4 regions of the Streptomyces sp. TRD_SC_5 genome follow, and region 1 is predicted to be linked to each of the others. Evidence: riboswitches for the same ligand, from Rfam matches in the RefSeq annotation. Region 1 holds a riboswitch; each other region holds the start of a gene.
What was found. Region 1 has a riboswitch for cyclic di-AMP ahead of AC1P0E_RS18125 (M23 family metallopeptidase). Riboswitches for the same ligand answer to the same signal wherever they lie in the genome.
Positions count from the first base shown of each region.

Region 2: it holds a riboswitch for cyclic di-AMP, as region 1 does, so the genes downstream of both, AC1P0E_RS25770 (M23 family metallopeptidase) here and AC1P0E_RS18125 (M23 family metallopeptidase) in region 1, are expected to answer to the same signal.
Region 3: it holds a riboswitch for cyclic di-AMP, as region 1 does, so the genes downstream of both, AC1P0E_RS13000 (C40 family peptidase) here and AC1P0E_RS18125 (M23 family metallopeptidase) in region 1, are expected to answer to the same signal.
Region 4: it holds a riboswitch for cyclic di-AMP, as region 1 does, so the genes downstream of both, AC1P0E_RS29465 (M23 family metallopeptidase) here and AC1P0E_RS18125 (M23 family metallopeptidase) in region 1, are expected to answer to the same signal.

Region 1 is NZ_JBWZZS010000001.1:3,884,183-3,888,823, forward strand. Features, by position in the region: gene AC1P0E_RS18120 (DUF2332 domain-containing protein) at 1-583, opposite strand, end outside; cyclic di-AMP (ydaO/yuaA leader) riboswitch at 843-990, shown strand; gene AC1P0E_RS18125 (M23 family metallopeptidase) at 1,002-2,087, shown strand; gene AC1P0E_RS18130 (PrsW family intramembrane metalloprotease) at 2,179-3,558, opposite strand; gene trmB (tRNA (guanosine(46)-N7)-methyltransferase TrmB) at 3,609-4,403, opposite strand.
Region 2 is NZ_JBWZZS010000001.1:5,610,168-5,614,808, reverse strand. Features, by position in the region: gene AC1P0E_RS25785 (bifunctional acetate--CoA ligase family protein/GNAT family N-acetyltransferase) at 1-849, opposite strand, end outside; gene AC1P0E_RS25780 (HPr family phosphocarrier protein) at 1,009-1,290, shown strand; gene AC1P0E_RS25775 (GntR family transcriptional regulator) at 1,458-2,171, opposite strand; gene AC1P0E_RS25770 (M23 family metallopeptidase) at 2,339-3,166, opposite strand; cyclic di-AMP (ydaO/yuaA leader) riboswitch at 3,179-3,347, opposite strand; gene AC1P0E_RS25765 (M16 family metallopeptidase) at 3,571-4,641, opposite strand, start outside.
Region 3 is NZ_JBWZZS010000001.1:2,832,659-2,837,299, forward strand. Features, by position in the region: gene pcrA (DNA helicase PcrA) at 1-1,951, opposite strand, end outside; cyclic di-AMP (ydaO/yuaA leader) riboswitch at 2,296-2,461, shown strand; gene AC1P0E_RS13000 (C40 family peptidase) at 2,469-3,710, shown strand; gene AC1P0E_RS13005 (hypothetical protein) at 4,054-4,407, opposite strand.
Region 4 is NZ_JBWZZS010000001.1:6,438,957-6,443,597, reverse strand. Features, by position in the region: gene AC1P0E_RS29470 (SGNH/GDSL hydrolase family protein) at 1-279, opposite strand, end outside; gene AC1P0E_RS29465 (M23 family metallopeptidase) at 499-1,425, opposite strand; cyclic di-AMP (ydaO/yuaA leader) riboswitch at 1,428-1,600, opposite strand; gene AC1P0E_RS29460 (tyrosine-protein phosphatase) at 2,048-2,872, shown strand; gene AC1P0E_RS29455 (DUF6126 family protein) at 2,922-3,074, opposite strand; gene AC1P0E_RS29450 (helix-turn-helix domain-containing protein) at 3,076-3,678, opposite strand; gene AC1P0E_RS29445 (aspartate aminotransferase family protein) at 3,737-4,641, opposite strand, start outside.

The DNA.
Region 1 (4,641 bases):
GTGACTGGAGCCAGCGGACGTCGTCCTCGTCGGTGGGGTCGAGGGGGTTGAGGTCGATGCCGGCGCGCCACGCGATGTCCGGGAGCGCGGTGGGCAGGGGCGTGGGACCGTCCGTACGGCAGTCGAAGGTGACGGGCGAGGTGCCGAGGACGGGGCCGTCGTCGTAGCGGTAGGCGTAGCGGTCGGGGTGGAGGCACAGGCCCGCGGAGGCGCCGACCTCGATGAGGGCGAGCGGCTGGGGGAGCGTGGCGAGGAGGGGCAGTAGGGTGGCGCAGCGCGCGGGCTCGTTGGTCTGGGTGAAGCGGGCCAGCATGACGGTGCGTACGTCGTCCCAGTGGGCCAGGGTCCAGTCGCGGAAGGGCGCCCACTGCTCGTAGGGGCCGCCCAGGTGGCGGACGGCGGCGAGGAGGAGATTGGGCTGCTGCTTGTTGCCGGGGGGCAGGGCGGCGATGAGGGCGCAGAGGTCCTGGTCCTCGCTGATGCGGGCGGTGAGTTCGGCGTAGGCGGGGGAGGTGCCGCGCGCCTGCTGCTCGGAGAACTCGCGGTAGCGATCGGCCACCGATTGCGTGCTGTTGACAACCATGGGGCTGAAGTTAGCCCTGCGACCGGGGCGGCGACGCTGGGTAATCGCGGGACACCCCTGCGCATAACAATTGACGAACCGTCATGGTGCGGATGTTTTCTGAGGGGTGGTCAACTCGTCCGACTGTGGCCGCTTGTGTCCTGATTAGTCCAGGCCAAGGTCCTTAACGATCAGTTGGAACGGCTTGGAAACCGGAGCCCGTGTCTATTAACGTTCGATAACGCAGCGCGGTCGTCCCAGTCGTCGCAAGAGACGGCACCGTGCGCACGCGCCGAATTCCGCAAGGGAACCGGGGAACCACGTTCCTTGGGGTGAATCGGGCCGCTTCGTACCCACGGAGAGGCCCGTAGGAGACCTTCCTGCTCCGAACCCGTCAGCTAACCCGGTAGGCGAGAAGGAAGGAAAGGAGCACGCCTCCGTGGCGTCCAACAGGCCTGCCCCCGAAGCCACCCTGCCCCCTTACGGGGCACCCAGCGACACCGGGAATCCCGTCGGCGGGGAGGGGACCTGGGAGGAGTGGAATCCGACTGAGGAATCCGTCCGGCCCGTACGCGGTCGTCACCGCGTCGCAAAGCAGCGCGGCGGTCTCGGCCGCAGCTCCACCGTTCTGGGCGTCGGCGTCATCGCCGCGGTCGGCGCGGGCGGCATCGCCACCGCGCAGGACAAGCCGGCCATCTCGATCTCCCTTCCCGACGCGATAGCGGACTCACTTCCCGACGCCAAGTCACTACCCGGTGTCGGCTCTTTGATGTCCGACGACGCGGAATCCGGTTCCGGTTCCGGCGAAGCGATCATGGCCGCCGCCCCGCTCACCACCGCGGGCATCACCACCGCCGACGCGCAGCAGGGCACCACCGACGCGGGCGAGGCCCTGCGCGCCCGCATCCTCCAGCAGGCCGAGCAGCAGCAGGCCGCCGCCGACGCCGAGGTGAAGCTGGCCGCCGAGAAGGAGGCGGCCGAGCAGGCCGCCGCCGACGCGAAGAAGCAGCAGAGCGCGGCTGAGGCGAAGGTCGCCGAGGAGAAGCGCGAAGCCGAGGAGAAGAGGCGCCAGGCGGCGGAAGAGGCCAAGCGCAAGGCCGAGGAGGAGCGGCTCGCCAAGCTGGCCGCCAGCTTCTCGCTGCCCACCTCTTCGTACACGCTCACCTCCACCTACGGGCAGTCCGGCTCGATGTGGTCCTCCGGCCAGCACACCGGTCTCGACTTCGCCGCACCGACGGGCACGCCGGTCAAGGCCGTGCACGGCGGCACGATCAAGTCCGCGGGCTGGTCGGGTTCGTACGGCTACCGCATCGTCCTGGAGCTCGCGGACGGTACTGAGGTCTGGTACTGCCACCTCTCCTCGATGACCGTCACGTCCGGCGAAGTCGGTACGGGCGACGTCATCGGCAACGTGGGCGCCACCGGCAACGTGACCGGGCCGCACCTGCACCTCGAAGTGCACACGCCCGACGGTGCCGGGGTCGACCCCGCGGCGTGGCTGCGCGGTAAGGGCCTCTCCGTCTGACGACCTGACGATTTCTCCCACAGTCCCCGGCAGTCTTGGCGCACGCCCCCCGCGCCCAGGGCTGCCGGTCTGTGTATGCGTCGTACGGCGGCTATTGCTGCCGGTACGGGTTGTACGCGGCGTAGTCCTGGTGCGGGGGAGGCCCGTACCCGTACGACTGCCAAGGCGGTTGCGGCGGCCACGGCGACGGGGGCCGCACCCGGCCCGTGGCCCGTGCCGCGTACTCCAGGGCCGGCCCGGCCACCTCCCTGCGCTGCCACAGGTGGTGCAGCAGCTCCTGCTCGCGGGCCGCGAAGTCCGGGCCGAGTGCGCCGCGGTGGGCGCGGTGGCGCAGGAAGGCCAGGGACGTGGCGAAGGCTTCGTACTCGGCGACGGCCAAGGCCGCCGCCCGGCCGCCACCGGCACGAGCCGCCGCGCCCCGGGCCAGCGAGCGGGCCCGCATCGAGGAGAGCGCGAGCGGCTCGTCGGGCCGCAGCCAGCCGGCGGCGGCATAGGCGGGCAGTTCGGCGGCTATCGTGCGCAGCTCGCGCTGGCGCGTCCAGACCACCAGCCAGGTCAGCAGCGCGAAGGCGGGGACCATGAAGACGGCGTACACGAGGTAGAAGCCGTACCCCCCGAAGACCGACGACCCGTTCCACAGGGCGTGCATGCCCATCGCGAACGCCAGGCCGAGCAGCGGCAGCGCGATACGCCGCCACCTTCCCCCGCGCGGCGGCGAGAGCGCGGCCAGGCCGAAGCCGATGCCCGTCAGCACCGTGAACAGCGGGTGCGCGAACGGCGACATCACGATGCGTACGAAGAAGGTCGCCGCGGTCACCGACGCGAGGCCGGAGGCGCCCGCTTCCTGGTCCTCCCCGAAGGCGTTGCCGAGGTAGAGGATGTTCTCGGTGAAGGCGAAGCCGGTCGCCGTGAACCCGGCGACGACCACCCCGTCGACGATGCCCGTGAAGTCCCGTCTCCTGAAGACGAAGATCAGGAGGATGGCCGCGGCCTTGGCGCTCTCCTCGACGACCGGCGCTATCACCGTCGCGCCGAGGGATTCGGCCCCCGCCGGGTCGGCGGTGGCCGTGGCTATCCAGCGGGTCGCGAAACTGTTCGCGATGATCGCGACGAGGGCGGCGGCGAACGCGCCCCAGGCGAAGGCGAAGACGAGGTTCCGCCAGGGCTCGGGCTCGACCCGGTCGAGCCAGCGGAAGGCGGCGACCAGCAGCGGCACCGGCAGCACCGCGAGACCCAGCCCCACCAGGAAACCGTGTGTGCCGGTCTGGTCGCGGACGATCGCCAGGATCACCAGCGCGCAGAGTGCGAGCACGGTGATGACCGCGCCCGCGCGCACCGCCCTGGTGCGCCACCAGGCGCGGCGCGGCTTGTAGCGCCAGTGCGCAGGCGGCGGTACGGCGGTGAACTGCGGCTGCTGCTCACAGTCCGGGACCGCCGGGTGCTGCCGGGGGTGCGGGGGCGTCTCGTACACCCGTCGACCCTAACGAGGGGCACTGACAGTGGCGATGGGGCCTTCAGGCTCTACCGGCGGCGGAAGAGCAGGTCGTGCACGACATGGCCCTTGTCGAGACCCTGCCCCTCGAAGCGGGTGAGCGGCCGGAACGCGGGCCGGGGCGCGTAGCCGCCGTCCGGGACGGTGTTCTCGAAGTCGGGGTGCGCGGTGAGTACTTCCAGCATCTGCTCGGCGTACGGCTCCCAGTCGGTTGCACAGTGCACGATCGCGCCGGGCGCGAGGCGGGGCGCCACGAGGTCGAGGAACTCGGGCTGGATGAGGCGCCGCTTGTGGTGGCGCTTCTTCGGCCACGGGTCGGGGAAGTAGACGCGCAGGCCGGCGAGGGAGGCGGGCGGCAGCATCTCGCGGAGCAGGATGATCGCGTCGCCGTTCGCGACGCGGACGTTGGTGAGGCCGGCGCGTTCGGCGAGACCGAGCAGGTTGCCCTGGCCGGGGGTGTGTACGTCGACGGCGAGAATGCCGGTGCCGAGGTCCTCGGCGGCCATCTGTGCAGTCGCCTCGCCCATCCCGAACCCGATCTCCAGCACGACCGGCAGCCCGCGCCCGCCGAAGAGCTCGTCGATGTCGAGGACGCGCTGCCCGTCGATGTCGAGTCCCCACCGGGACCACAGCCGCTCCAGGGCATCGGCCTGCCCCGTGGTCACCCGGCTGCGCCGCGGCTGGAAGCTGCGGATCCGCCGCTCGTGGTGCGATCCGGCGGGGTCGGGCGCGGGGCCGCCGGGGAAGCGGGGCTCGCCCTTGGCGCGGTGGAAGGGGGAGACGTGGGGGGCGGCGTCGGGACGGACGCTGGAGGACTCAGACACAATGCCCCGATTCTACGGCGCGGCGGGGTGGAGGCGGTCCTGCGGAGCTGCCGTCCCCACAACCAGTACCGGGCTGCGACTACGGGCCTTCGCATTCCGCGGTGCCGGGAGGGGACGTGTCGGGGCGCTCCCCGCAGGGCGTTGAACGCAACCACCCCAACGCAAACCGACGTACCCGAACGTTCGACGCCCGAGGAGACGCCCCGGCGCGGCACCGACCCCAAAGCCCCCGCAACCA
Region 2 (4,641 bases), 1.7 Mb from region 1:
GACGGCCTCGCCGATCCCGGCCACCGAGCGGTGAGCGGGCACGCCGTCGAACTCGGTGAGGTCCTCGGGGAAGGCCCGGTTCACGGCGTACGTACGACCCGTGAACCCGGCGGCGAGCAGATTGCGCAGGACCGTACGCCCCACCCCGCCCGGCGCGCGCCCCGTCCCGACGATCGCGACCGAGCCGGGGCCGAGCAGGCGCTGCACCGAACGGGACTCCGCGCGGTGTTCGCGGGCGCGCTGCACGGCGACGGAGCGGTCGGTCGGCTCCAGGTCGAATTCGAGGTGGACGACGCCGTCCTCGAAGCTGCGCTTCTGCGTGTAGCCCGCGTCCGTGAAGACCTTGATCATCTTGGAGTTGGCGGGCAGCACCTCCGCCACGAAGCGCCGGATCCCGCGCTCCCTCGCGACCGCGCCGATGTGTTCGAGGAGAGCGGAGGCGACGCCGCGGCCCTGATGGGCGTCCTGGACGAGGAACGCGACCTCGGCCAGGTCGGCGTCGGGGCCGGAGGACGGGCGCCCCTGCGCGTTGATGCGGTCGAACCGGACGGTGGCGATGAACTCGCCGCTCACCGTCGCCGCCAAGCCCACCCGGTCCACGTAGTCGTGGTGGGTGAAGCGGTGGACGTCCTTGTCGGAAAGGCGGGGGTACGGTGCGAAGAAGCGGTAGTACTTCGACTCGTCCGACACCTGCTCGTAGAAGCTGACCAGGCGCTGCGCGTCGTCGGCGGTGATGGGGCGGATCCGCGCCGTACCTCCGTCGCGCAGGACCACATCGGCTTCCCAGTGAGCCGGGTACGCGTGGTGCCCGCTGCGGTCCGGCGAGGCCTGCTCCTGCGAGGGCTGCATGACGAAAGCCTACGGGTCGCGGGCCCGCTCGGGGCAAGGCAGGCTGAGGCCGCGGCGCGGGGCCGGCACAGAGCCGGGGGCCGGCCGCCCCGCGCGACATGAGAGACTGGTCTAGACAACCGTCAGGCTGGTCTAGACAAAAACATGAAGGGCAACACCATGGTTGAGCGCCGTGTCACCGTCGGCTGGGCCGAAGGCCTGCACGCCCGGCCCGCCTCCATCTTCGTTCGCGCCGCGACCGCCTCGGGTGTTCCCGTGACGGTCGCCAAGGCCGACGGCAAGCCGGTCAACGCCGCCTCCATGCTCGCGGTGCTCGGCCTGGGCGCGCAGGGTGGCGAAGAGCTCGTGCTCGCTTCCGAGGCCGACGGCTCGGACGCCGCTCTCGACCGCCTGGCGAAGCTGGTCTCCGAAGGTCTGGACGAGCTTCCCGAGACCGTCTGACCACTCGGACGGGCGAATTCTGACGCATACCGCACACGAAGGAGCCGTGGCCCCCGAATTCGGGGCGCCGCGGCTCTTTTTCGCTTTACGCGACGGCATACGACTCGAAATGCGGGCAGCGGAAATCAGCCCCCGCCAATTCACCCTCTTTGTATACGGCGCCGCTGTTAATGGCGGCCGCCCACGGTGTTTACGGCATGTTGCGAAGTCCTCACGCGTGCCTGCCCGCGCTCGCGCTCACGCGCCGGACCCGGACCCGGGCGCCGCAACCGGTGCGCGGCCACCGCGCGTTCGGCGTGCAGGGCCGTCAGGGCGCGGGCCCGTTCGGCATCGCCGCGCGCCACGGCGTCGACGATCGCGCCGTGTTCGGCCCATGCCTCGGCGGGGCGGGCCGGGTGCTCGACGGCGTACATCCAGGCGATCTTGTGCCGGAGCTGGATGAGCAGGGCGGTGAGCCCAGGACTGCCCGAGGCCTGCACGAGCGTCTCGTGGAACCAGCTGCCCAGCGAGCGCAGATCCTCACCCTCGCCCCTGCGGGCCCGCTCCTGGCCGAGCCTCACCAGGCCCCGCAGCACCTTGAGATGGGCCTCGTTGCGCCGCTGGGCGGCGCGGGCCGCGCTCAGCGGCTCGAGCAGCGTCCGTACCTCCAGCAGGTCGGCGGCCTCCTGCTCGGTGGGCTCGGCCACGCAGGCGCCCGCGTGCCGGCGGGTGGTGACGAATCCCTCGGACTCCAGCGTGCGCAGCGCCTCGCGCACCGGGACACGCGAGACACCGTAACGGCGTGCCAGCAGCTCTTCGGTGAGCCTGCTGCCCCGCGCGAAGACACCGGAAACGATGTCGTCACGGATTGCTGTGCATACCGATTGCGCGGGAATGCGCATGACCGGACCTCCGCCTTAATCCCCGCGAAACGCGGTCGACCGACGCTTGTTCGGTGACTCTATTGCAGCATTCCGCGATTTCCGACGGGAGGCCGGAATCAATGGACGGCTTTTGGACATGCGGAAGGCCCCGGCGGGGAAACCGGGGCCTTCCGTACGACTGTCCGTCAGACGTTCACGCCGTGCGCGCGCAGGTACGCGACCGGGTCCATGTCGGAGCCGTACTCGGGGGACGTGCGCGCCTCGAAGTGCAGGTGCGGCCCGGTCGAGTTGCCGGTCGAGCCCGAGATGCCTATCTGCTGGCCCGACGCGACGGACTGGCCGACCGAGACGCCGAGGGACGACAGGTGGCCGTACTGCGTGTACGTGCCGTCGTTCATCCGGATGACGATGTTGTTGCCGTACGCCCCGCCCCAGCCGGCCTCGACGACGGTGCCCGCACCGACGGAGACGACGGAACTGCCGGACGCGGCGCGGAAGTCGACGCCGGAGTGGCTGCCGGAGGACCAGAGGTTGCCGCCGGTCTTGTAGCCGGTGGTCACGGCGGAGCCGGCGACGGGAAGGGTGTAGCCGTTGAGGCGCTTGCGCTCCGCCTCGCGGGCGGCGCGCTCCTTGGCCGCGCGCTCCTCGCGCTCCTTCCTGGCCCGCGCCTCGGCCTCCGCCTCGGCCTCCGCCTTGGCCTTGGCCTCCGCCTTGCGCTTCGCTTCCGCCTTGCGCTTCGCCTCGGCCTTGCGCTCGGCCTCCGCCTTGTCGGCGGCGTGCTGCTGCGCCTCGGCCTGGGCGGCGATCTGGTCGGCGAGGGAGTCGCCGATGACGATGGCCTGGGTGAGGCCGGTGTCCTCGGCGGCAACGGCCGTTTCGGCGGCGAGGGCCGGAGAGGCCAGGCCTCCGATGACGCCGGTGGTCGCGAGGGCTGCGACGCCCGCCATGTTCGCGCTCTTGCGCGTCAGACGGCTGGGACGACGGTGCTTCCCGGTGGCACGGGTGAACGCCATGGAGTGGCTGATCCTTTCCTTCCTTCTCGCCTACCGGGTTAGCTGACGGGTTCGGAGCAGGAAGGTCTCCTACGGACCCCTGTCGCACGTGCGCACGAAGGACGTCCGATTCACCCCAGGGACTGATTGGGTCCCCGGCTCCCCAGGCTCGCGCCTGACGGGGACTCGGCGATGACTGTCCGGTGCCGCGGATGCGGCTCACTGCTGACGGACAGCCGGACAGACGCTAAACGGGACATCTTTTAATCACCAAACAGACAGGGCGTTTTGTAACGCACCCCACAGGCCAGACAGGCAACCTCCACAACAAAACGGACATAAGAGAAGGACCCCGGCAGCCTTTCGGCTTCCGGGGCCCCTCTATCCACCGCTTTGGGATGAGTTGTGCGTCTGGCTCCGGCAGGTCAGCCGCTGACCACCGTCACGTCACCGATGCCCAGCGCCCTCACGGGCTCCTCGATCTGCGACGCGTCCCCGACGAGCACCGTGACCAGGTGGTCCTCGGGGAAGGCGCTGACGGCCGCCGCGGTGGCCTCCACGGTGCCCGTCTCCGCGAGGCGGGCGTACATCCGGGCCTGGAAGTCGTCCGGCAGGTGCTGCTCGACCTGATCGGCGAGCGTGCCGGCGACGGCCGCGGCCGTCTCGTACTTGAGCGGCGCGACACCCACCAGGTTCTGTACGGCGACATCCCGCTCGGCGTCCGTGAGGCCCTCGGCCGCGAGGGTGCGCAGCACCTTCCAGAGGTCTTCGAGCGCCGGGCCCGTGGACTCCGTGTCCACCGAGCCGCTGATCGCCAGCATCGACGCGCCCGACCCGTCGGCGGCGGAGCGCAGCACCTGGCCGAAGGCGCGCACGCCGTACGTGTACCCCTTCTCCTCGCGCAGGACGCGGTCGAGGCGGGAGGTGAGCGTGCCGCCCAGGCAGTAGGTGCCGAGGACCTGGGCCGGCCAGACGCTGTCGTGCCGGTCGGGTCCGATCCGGCCGATGAGCAGCTGCGTCTGGACCGCGCCGGGACGGTCCACGATGACCACACGGCCCGTGTCGTCGGCGGTCACCGGCGGTACGGGGCGGGGTTCGGCGGTGTCGCCCTTCCACGCGCCCAGGGTGTCGGCCAGGATCGCGTCCAGGTCCGTTCCCTCGAGGTCGCCGACGACCACGGCGGTGGCGGTCGCGGGGCGCACGTGCGCCGCGTAGAAGCCCCGCACGGCGCCGGAGTCGATCTGCCCCACCGTCTCCTCGGTGCCCTGGCGCGGACGCGACATGCGCGAGGTGGCCGGGAAGAGCTCCTTGGAGAGCTGCTTGGCCGCGCGGCGGGACGGGTTGGCCGTCTCGTGCGGGATCTCGTCGAGCCGGTTGGCCACCAGGCGCTCGATCTCGCTCTCCGCGAAGGCGGGGGCGCGCAGCGCGTCGGCGAGCAGGCCGAGCGCCTTGGGCAGCCGGGAGACGGGGACTTCCAGGGAGACCCGGACGCCCGG
Region 3 (4,641 bases), 1.1 Mb from region 1:
TGCCCGTCAGGAACACCACAGGGAACTCCAGCCCCTTCGCGGTGTGCAGGGTCATCAGCGTGATGACGCCCGACCCGTCCTCGTCCTCATCGGGAATCTGGTCGGAGTCGGCGACGAGCGCGACCTTCTCCAGGAATTCGGCCAGCGTCCCGGGCTCGTCGCCCTCCCGCTCCTGCTCGAACTCCAGGGCGACGGCGGCGAGCTCCTGAAGGTTCTCGATGCGCGTCTCGTCCTGCGGGTCGGTCGACGCCTGCAACTCGGCGAGGTAGCCGGTCCGCTCGAAGACGGCCTCAAGCACGGTCGCGGGCCCGGCGCCCGACTCGACGATCGTACGGAGCTCCTCCATCAGCGTGTTGAAGCGCTTCACGGCGTTCGCCGAGCGGGCCGCCATGCCGTACGCCTCGTCCACGCGCCGCAGCGCCTGCGGGAAGCTGATCTTCTCGCGCAGCGACAGCGCGTCGATCATCGCCTCGGCCCGGTCGCCGATGCCCCTCTTCGGTACGTTCAGGATGCGGCGCAGCGGAACGGTGTCCTCGGGGTTCGCCAGGACGCGCAAGTACGCCAGCACGTCCCGGACCTCCTTGCGCTCGTAGAAGCGCACGCCGCCGACGACCTTGTAGGGCAGCCCGACGCGGATGAAGATCTCTTCGAAGACACGGGACTGGGCGTTCGTACGGTAGAAGATGGCGACGTCGCCGGCCTTCGCGTCGCCCGCGTCCGTCAGCCGGTCGATCTCCTCGGCGACGAACTGCGCCTCGTCGTGCTCGGTGTCCGCGACGTAGCCGGTGATCAGCGAGCCGGCGCCGGCGTCCGTCCACAGGTTCTTCGGCCGACGGTTCTCATTGCGCTCGATGACGGCGTTGGCCGCGGTGAGGATGGTCTGCGTCGAGCGGTAGTTCTGCTCCAGCAGGATCGTCTTCGCGTCGGGGTAGTCCTCCTCGAACTGGAGGATGTTGCGGATGGTGGCACCGCGGAAGGCGTAGATCGACTGGTCGGCGTCACCCACGACGCACAGCTCGGCCGGGGCGTGCTCGGCACCGGACGGGCCCACCAGTTCGCGTACGAGCGTGTACTGAGCGTGGTTGGTGTCCTGGTACTCGTCGACCATGACGTGACGGAAGCGCATCCGGTAGTGCTCGGCGACGTCCGGGAACGCCTGGAGCAGGTGCACCGTGGTCATGATGATGTCGTCGAAGTCCAGGGCGTTGGCCTCGCGCAGCCGCGCCTGGTACATCGCGTACGCCTGCGCCAGCGTCTTGTCGAAGCCGTCGGCGGCCTGGCCGGCGAAGGTCTCTTCGTCTATCAGCTCGTTCTTCAGGTTCGAGACCTTGGCGCTGAAGGCCTTCGGCGGGAAGCGCTTCGGATCGAGGTCCAGATCGCGGCAGACGAGCGCCATCAGACGCTTCGAGTCGGCGGCGTCGTAGATCGAGAACGAGGACGTGAAGCCGAGCTTCTTCGACTCGCGGCGCAGGATGCGCACGCAGGCGCTGTGGAAGGTGGAGACCCACATGTGGCCGGCGCGCGGGCCGACGAGCTGCTCCACGCGCTCCTTCATCTCGCCCGCGGCCTTGTTGGTGAAGGTGATCGCGAGGATCTGGCCGGGGTGCACACCCCGCTTGGCCAGCAGATACGCGATCCGGTGGGTCAGGACGCGGGTCTTGCCCGAGCCCGCGCCGGCCACGATGAGCAGCGGCGACCCGGCGTGCACGACGGCGGCGCGCTGCTCTTCGTTCAGCCCGTCGAGCAGCGCGGCGGCGTCCACGACGGGGCGCGGCGCACCGTCCCGGTAGTGCGAGTCCCTGGCCGGCGGGGGTACGTCGAAGGCTCCCCCGAAGAGGTCGTGCGGGACCTCCTCCGGGGCGTGGTCCTCGGGGGGCGGCGGGGCTGTGTCCTTTGCGTACTCCGAGTGCTGGAGGTCGGCCAGGAAGCTGTCGTCAAAGAGGCTGCTCATCGTCTACCAAGCTTAGGCGGGACCACCGACAGCCCGCCCCGGATTCTCCCGGCCCGCCGAGATCGGCACGGAGGAATCCCCGCGCCCCGCCGGCGCCCCGCACGCGCCCCGCCAGCGCCCCGCACGCCGGTGCACGTCAGTGCACTCGCAGCCCGACGAGTGTGACCTTGCGCACCCACTGCGACCCTCACCACCGCGCCCGCGTACCGCGCAACGGAACGAACTCGGCCAGGTCACGAAAACGTATCGGGCATATCGAACATCGGGCTTCCCAGCGGTCACAACTCTTGGCTAGCGTGCCGAGTCGGGCGGCTCGTACCCCAGCCGGCGAACAGCGCCGGAGCGGGCAGCCCACGCCGAATTCGGCCTGCCCGCACGGCAGTCCGGAACCGGGGACCCACACGCACCACCTGGGGTGAATCGGTCCGCATTCCCACGGACCGTAGGGCACCTTCCGTTTCTCCGCCCGAACCCGACAGCTAACCCGGTAGGCGGTCCACGGAAGGAGATGCCGGCCTTGGCGTCGCATCGCAAGCCGCGTACCCGGGTTACCCGTGTACGCACCACCGCACCCGCACTGGGTATCACGACAGCCGCCCTCGCCTCCGTCGGCCTGCTCGCCCAGACAGCGGGCGCGGCGCCCGCCGCGCCGACGGCTCCCAAGCCGACCGTCGAAGAGGTACAGAAGAAGGTCGACGACCTCTACCGGCAGGCCGGCACGGCCACGCAGAAGTACAACCTGGCCAAGGAAGCCACCGAGCAGCAGCGGAAGTCCGTGGACGGCCTGCTCGACGCCGTGGCCCAGCGCACCGAGAAGCTGAACGAGGCGCGGCGCAAGCTCGGCAATTACGCGGCCGCGCAGTACCGGTCGGGGTCGGTGACCCCGACCGCCGCGCTGCTCCTCGCGGACAGCCCGCAGGCGTACTTCGACCAGAACCGGCTGATGGACCGGATGACGGAACGCCAGAAGACGGACGTCACCGACTTCGAGAGGCAGCAGGCGGCGGCGTCGAAGAAGCGCGCCGAGGCGACACGGAGCCTGGAGAGCCTCACCGAGTCGCAGGCCTCCCTCAAGTCCTCGAAGCAGGACGTGCAGAAGAAGCTCGCGGAGGCGCGTGAGCTGCTGTCGCGGCTGACCGCGCAGGAGAAGGCGCGGCTGGCGGAACTGGAGAAGAAGCGGGAGGCGGAGGCGCGCCGCAAGGCCGAGGCGAAGGCCAAGGCGGAGGCCAAGGCGGAGGCGGAAGCCGAGGCGAAGCGCGAGCGCGAGCGCGGGCAGGAGAAGGCGCAGCAGGACGAGAGCGACACGGGCACAGGTACGGGATCAGGCACAGACACTGGCGCCGGAACGCCCCCCGGCACGGGCACGTCCCCCGGTACGGGCACGGGCACGGGCGCCAGTGACGCGTACGCCGCCAAGGCCGAGAAGGTGCTGGCCTTCGCCCGCGCCCAGATCGGCAAGCCGTACGTCTGGGGCGCGGCAGGCCCCAGCTCGTACGACTGCTCCGGTCTGACCCAGGGCGCGTGGAAGGCCGCCGGCGTCGATCTCCCCCGTACCACCTGGGACCAGGTGAACGTCGGCACCCGCGTCACGACCGACAACCTCAAGCCGGGCGACCTCGTCTTCTTCTACGACGACATCAGCCACGTCGGCGTCTACATCGGCGGCGGCAAGATGATCCACGCCCCGAAGCCCGGCGCGTACGTCCGCGAGGAATCGATCTACTACATGCCGATCTACGGCAGCGTCCGCCCGGCATAACCCGGGGACGTACAGCCTGCTGCAGGGCCGCATTTGAGTTGGCCTTTTCTCTCATCGTCCTGTCCTTCGGTTGGACAGGACGATGAGAAGCCGATCCCGCCTTCAGCGGCTGCTGTCGAGGGCGGGGCCAACCACTCGGGTGACTGTCGTCCCCCGACGGGGAACTGACCACCGCTCCCGACCGTCTCCTCACCGACACTGCACTCCGCAGCCGCGACGGCCTGCGAACGGCCCGCCGACGCGATCGAACGGTCGGCGGCGCGACGGGCCCAGCCGGAAATACGGGAGCGGCGGGAGCGGCGAGAACGCCGGGGAACGCCGAGAGAGCCGGGAACGGCCGGGCTCAGGACCAGAGCACCGCGATGAAGATATTGGCGACGGTCAGTCCGCCGACCGCCCCGAAGAGCGCCTTCTCGACCTTCTCCTCATCGCGCTTGACGTACACAAGGCCGAGGATCACCACGAGGATCGCGAGCTTGATGCCGATCTTGAGGTTGTTCACTGTCTGGTCGTCGGCCTGGTTGAGGCCCACCAGCGCCACGCCCGTGACCAGCATGGTCAGCGCGCCGTGCAGCATCGCAGGGCTGAAGCGAGCGGTGCCGGCGCCCATCGCCTTCATCTGGGTCAGGAAGCCGCCGAGCAGCGAGGCGATGCCGATGATGTGCAGACCGACGAAGACATTGATGAGTACGTCCATGAACCGGAGCCTAGCTCTGGCCATAGCAGGCCGGTCGGCCAGGTTCCCCTGCCATCGACGTATCGGTCGCGGAAGAGCGGAATGCTGGCTTCCGGGGCGAGTTCGCTTCTCAACCGCGTTCACGCAGAGGCCGAATTCGAGCACTGTCGGTCATTCCGCCGCTTCCCCGTGACCCCCAGGTTTAGCGTCCTTCCCCAGGTGACCGACTCCCCACCGCCGCTCCTCCCCGGAACG
Region 4 (4,641 bases), 2.6 Mb from region 1:
GCCGCCGGCGCAGAAGCTCACCAGATCGGGGGCCAGTTCCTTCGCGCGCGGGAGTTGCTCGGCCACGATCTGGTCGAGGAGGCGGCCGCGTACGGCGAGGTTGGCGTAGCGGAACGTGTGCTCGGGGACGCGGTCGTCGAGGAGTACGGCGAGCCGGTCGGCCCAGCCGATGAACGCACCGTCGGGTCCGGGATCTCCGACGCCTTCGGTGAAGCTGTCGCCGATCGCCGCGTACGACCCGATGGTGCCTGTACTGAATGATCTCGAATCGTCTGCCACGTCGGCACATCCTTCACTGGAGCGAGTGACCTACGCCACCGTAGGGAGGGGTTGACGCGGCGTGACATATGACACCGGTCAAGATTCACCCAATCCGGAATAGACCCGAAACGCACGTACGCCCCCTTTTGCCGCCGGGCGTGGCAGCAAAAGGGGGCGTACGGGAGCGTCGTTCAGGACGGACCAGACGGACCAGGCGGACCTGACCGACCAGACGGATCAGACAGTGACGCCGTGGCCGCGCAGGTAGGCCAGCGGGTCGACGTCCGAGCCGTAGCTCGGGCCGGTGCGGATTTCGAAGTGCAGGTGCGGGCCGGTGGAGTTGCCCGTGCTGCCGGAGAGGCCTATCTGGGTGCCGCCGCCGACGCTCTGGCCGGAGGAGACGGACAGCGAGGACAGGTGGGCGTACTGCGAGTACCGGCCGTCGTCGTGCTTGATGACGACCTCGTTGCCGTACGACCCGCTCCAGCCCGCGGAGACGACGGTGCCGGAGCCGACCGCCTTGACCGGGGTACCGCTGGACGCGGAGAAGTCGACGCCCGTGTGGTAGCCGCTGGACCAGCTGCCGCCGGCGGCGCGGTACGGGGTGGTGACGCCCGCGGAGACCGGGGCGGTGAAGCCGGATCCGGTGCTCTGCGCGGCGGCGGGGGCGGGCTTCTCGACCTCGGCCTTGACCTCGGCCTTGGGCTCGGCCTTCGGGGCGGCGGGCGCGGGCGCCTTGGCCGCCGGCTGCGCCGGCTTCGCGGGTGCGGCCTTCGCGGGCGCCGCCGCCTTCGCGCCGATGGTCAGCTTCATGCCGGGCAGGATCAGCGAGGGGTTGCCGCCGACAACCTCACGGTTGTCGTCGTACAGCTTCTGCCAGCCGCCGCGCACGTCCTGCTCGTCGGCGATCTTGGACAGGTAGTCGCCGGCGACCACGGCGTAGGTCTTGGTGCTGGTCTTCTTCTTGGGCGTCGCCTTCTTGGCAACGTCCGAAGCGGCGGCCTGGCCGGCGGACGCGGCAGCCGGGGCCGCCTTCTCCGCGGCGTTCGCGCCGGTGGCGGCGATGAGGGGAAGTGCGAGTACTGCCCCGCCCGTTCCGGCGGCGGCGAATCCGCGCGTGAGCGAGTTGGACCTCGGGCGGCGGTGCTTACCCTTTGCGGGCATGGAACATTCCTCTCCGGCGCCTACGAGGTGAGCTGTCGGGTTCGGGCTGGAGATGCCCGGCCGCGCTGTTGCGCGACTTAACCCCAAAGCCGGTCCGGACGTGGAACATCCGGATGACCGGCGTACTTACCTGGGTCCCCCGCTCCTGCCACGCGTGAGTGAGTGTGGGTGCGGATTCCGGGAGGTGGCAGGATTCGGCGGTCCACCCGGATTGACGGTGACCGTAAGCCGACGCGGCTCCCCCGTACAAGCCAGTCCATTCACTCCGCCGTCGCCCCACAAGAATTCATGACGCAATTCCCGTCACCCTCTGTGGATTACGGATCTTTGGGCCCCGCCTGTGAACTGGTATTTACCCACGGCGCTTCGCCACGCACCGTCACGAATATGATCCTGCTCACCAGCGGTCTCACCATTTCCCGTACCTACAAGGGGAGTTAGCAGGACATAGTCCGTTTCACCCGAACAATCACTTACGCCCCATCCTGTAGCGGTAAGAGCAGGCGACTCCACGACAGGCCGCGCCGGGTCGGCCGAGATGGTTGCCCAACGAACCCATGTCGTATCGTCGAAACGCGCCGAAGTCGGCGAGCAGCGCCGACGGCAGACTTCAGGAGCCCACGTGACACAGCAGCTGCCGCAGGTCCCGTCGACAGAGCCCGAGCAGGAGCCCGAGCTTGCCGCCGTGCGCAACTTCCGTGATGTGGGCGGCCTGCCGACGGTGGACGGGCGGCGGGTACGGCACGGAGTCCTCTTCCGCAGCGGTCACCTGGCGCACGCCACCGCCGCCGACGCGGCGTTCCTGGGTTCGCTGGGCCTCCACACGATCTTCGACTTCCGCAACGAGGCGGACCAGCAACTGGAAGGCCCGGACATCGAGCTGCCGGGGGTGCGCAATGTCAACCTGCCATTGACGGACCCGGCCGACGGCGCCGTGTTCTGGAAGATGGTCCGCGACGGGAACCTCGACGAGCTGCGCGAGATCCTCTCGGACGGCAAGGCCGCGGACCGGATGTCGGCGACGTACCGCGTGATCATCAAGGAGCGTACGGCCGAGCACAGCCAGGTGCTGCACGCTCTCGCCGAGGAAGCCGTCCCCGCGCTCATGCACTGCGCGGCGGGCAAGGACCGGGCGGGCCTGTCCATAGCGGTGGCCCTGCTGGCGGTCGGCGTGGAGCGCGAGGCCATCGAGGCCGACTACCTGAAGTCGAACGACCCGCACCGCCGCTACAAGGTGCGCCGCAGCGACAACTCGTCGGCCGGGATGTCACCCGAGGTCATGGAGCTGCTCAGCCCGCTTTTCGAGGCCCGCGCGGAGTATCTGAACGCCGCCTTCGAGACGATCGAGGAGATCTGGGGCACCACCGACCGCTACCTCGCGGAGGGGCTGGGCATCACTCCGGAGACCCGGGAGCGGCTGCGGACGCGCCTGCTCGACAAGAGCTGATCACATCGAGTACCGGTGTCGGCCGCGAGTACCGGCGTCGGCCGCAAGATCAGCGCTGGCCGCCGAGCGTGAAGAGCAGGTAGACGAAGGCCGCGAAGAGGTGGCCCGCGACGACGTACACGAAGACGCGGACCGCCAGGCCCCTGGGGATCTTGTCCTCCGCGAAGCGGCGAACGGTGGTCTTCTCTTCGGGCTGCGGCATGTCAGGTCTCCTGGGGCAGGCACAGGCCGCCGGTGGCGCTCTGCAGCAAGGTGGGAACGAACAGCAGGTCGGCCCCGGCCGGGCCGGCGGCCGCGATGCGGTGCGGGGTCAGCGAGTCGAAATGCGCGCTGCCCCCGGCATCGAGGCGGTGGACGCTCTCGCCGAGCACCAGTCGCAGCCGCCCCGACAGGACGTACAGCCACTCCTCGCCCGGATGGACGCGCACCAGGTCCCCTTGAGCGCCGTAGGGGACATGCACCCGCAGCGCCTGCATGGCGCGCCCCGAGCCGCCCGCCCGGTGGTACGTCCAGCCGTCGGCCTCCCGTGCCTCGCTCTCGTCCGCGCGCAGTACGGCGTCCCGGTCGCCCGGGGTCTCGCCGAGGAGCGCGGACACCGTCGTACCGTAGACACGGGCCAGCGCGAGCAGCATCGGCAGCGACGGCCGGCGCTGTCCCGTCTCCAGGCGGGACAGGTGCGCGGGCGAGAGCCCGGCGCGGCGGGCGGCCGCCTCCAGCGTGAGGCCGCTGTGCCGGCGCAGGTCGCGCAGTCGCGGGGCGACCGGGGGCAGCGCTCCTGCGGGCGGCTCTTCGGGGCGGGATGTCATGCCGCCATTGGGCCAGAGGGATTGCCCGTGAGGCAAGTAATTTGCCTCTGAGGCAAAATCACCGGTTGGCGACCGCCTGCTTCACCAGTGTTTTGCCGAAGTCCCACATCAGACCGCCGCCGCTGTGCGCGTCGTCCATCACGGCAGTGAAAGCGCCGACGAACCGGTCCACCTCCCTCTCGCCCACGATCAGCGGCGGAATCAGCTTGATCACTTCGAGGTGATCGCCGGAGACCTGCGTGAGAATCCGGTGCTTCTGGAGCAGCGGTACGACGACCATCTGCGCGAAGAGACCCTTGCGGGCGGCCTGGAGCATGGTCCAGCGGCTGCGCAGCTTCAGGGAGCTGGGCCGGCCGAACTCGATGCCGATCATGAGCCCGCGCCCGCGTACGTCGTGCAGCAGCTCGTAGCGGCCGATGAGCGCGGCCAGCCGTTCGCGCAGCAGGTCGCCGGAGCGCCGGGCGTTCGCGACGATCTCCTGGTCCTCCATCACCGCGAGAACGGCGAGGCCCGCCGCCATCGCCTGCGCGTTGGAGCCGAAGCTGGCCGAGTGCACCAGCACCCGGTCCATCGACGAATAGACACGCTTGAAGATCCAGTCCTTGCCCAGGGTCGCGCCGATCGGAACGTAGCCGCCCGAGAGCGCCTTCGCGACGCACAGCAGATCGGGTTCGACGCCCTCCTCGTGCTGGTAGGCGTAGAAGTCCCCGGTCCTGCCCAGGCCCGTCTGCACCTCGTCGGCGATCAGCAGTGCTTTGTGGCGGTGCAGGAGCTCCTGGGCGGCGCGCAGGAACCCGGGCGGGGATTCGTGCACACCCTTTCCCTGGATCGGCTCGACGACGAAGCCGGCCACGTCGCCCTTCCTCAGCTCCCGCTCCAGGGCGTCCAGGTCGCCGAGCCCGATCGCGGTGTCGGGCAGCAGCGGCGCGAAGCCGTCACGGAAACCCGCCTCGCCGTTCACCG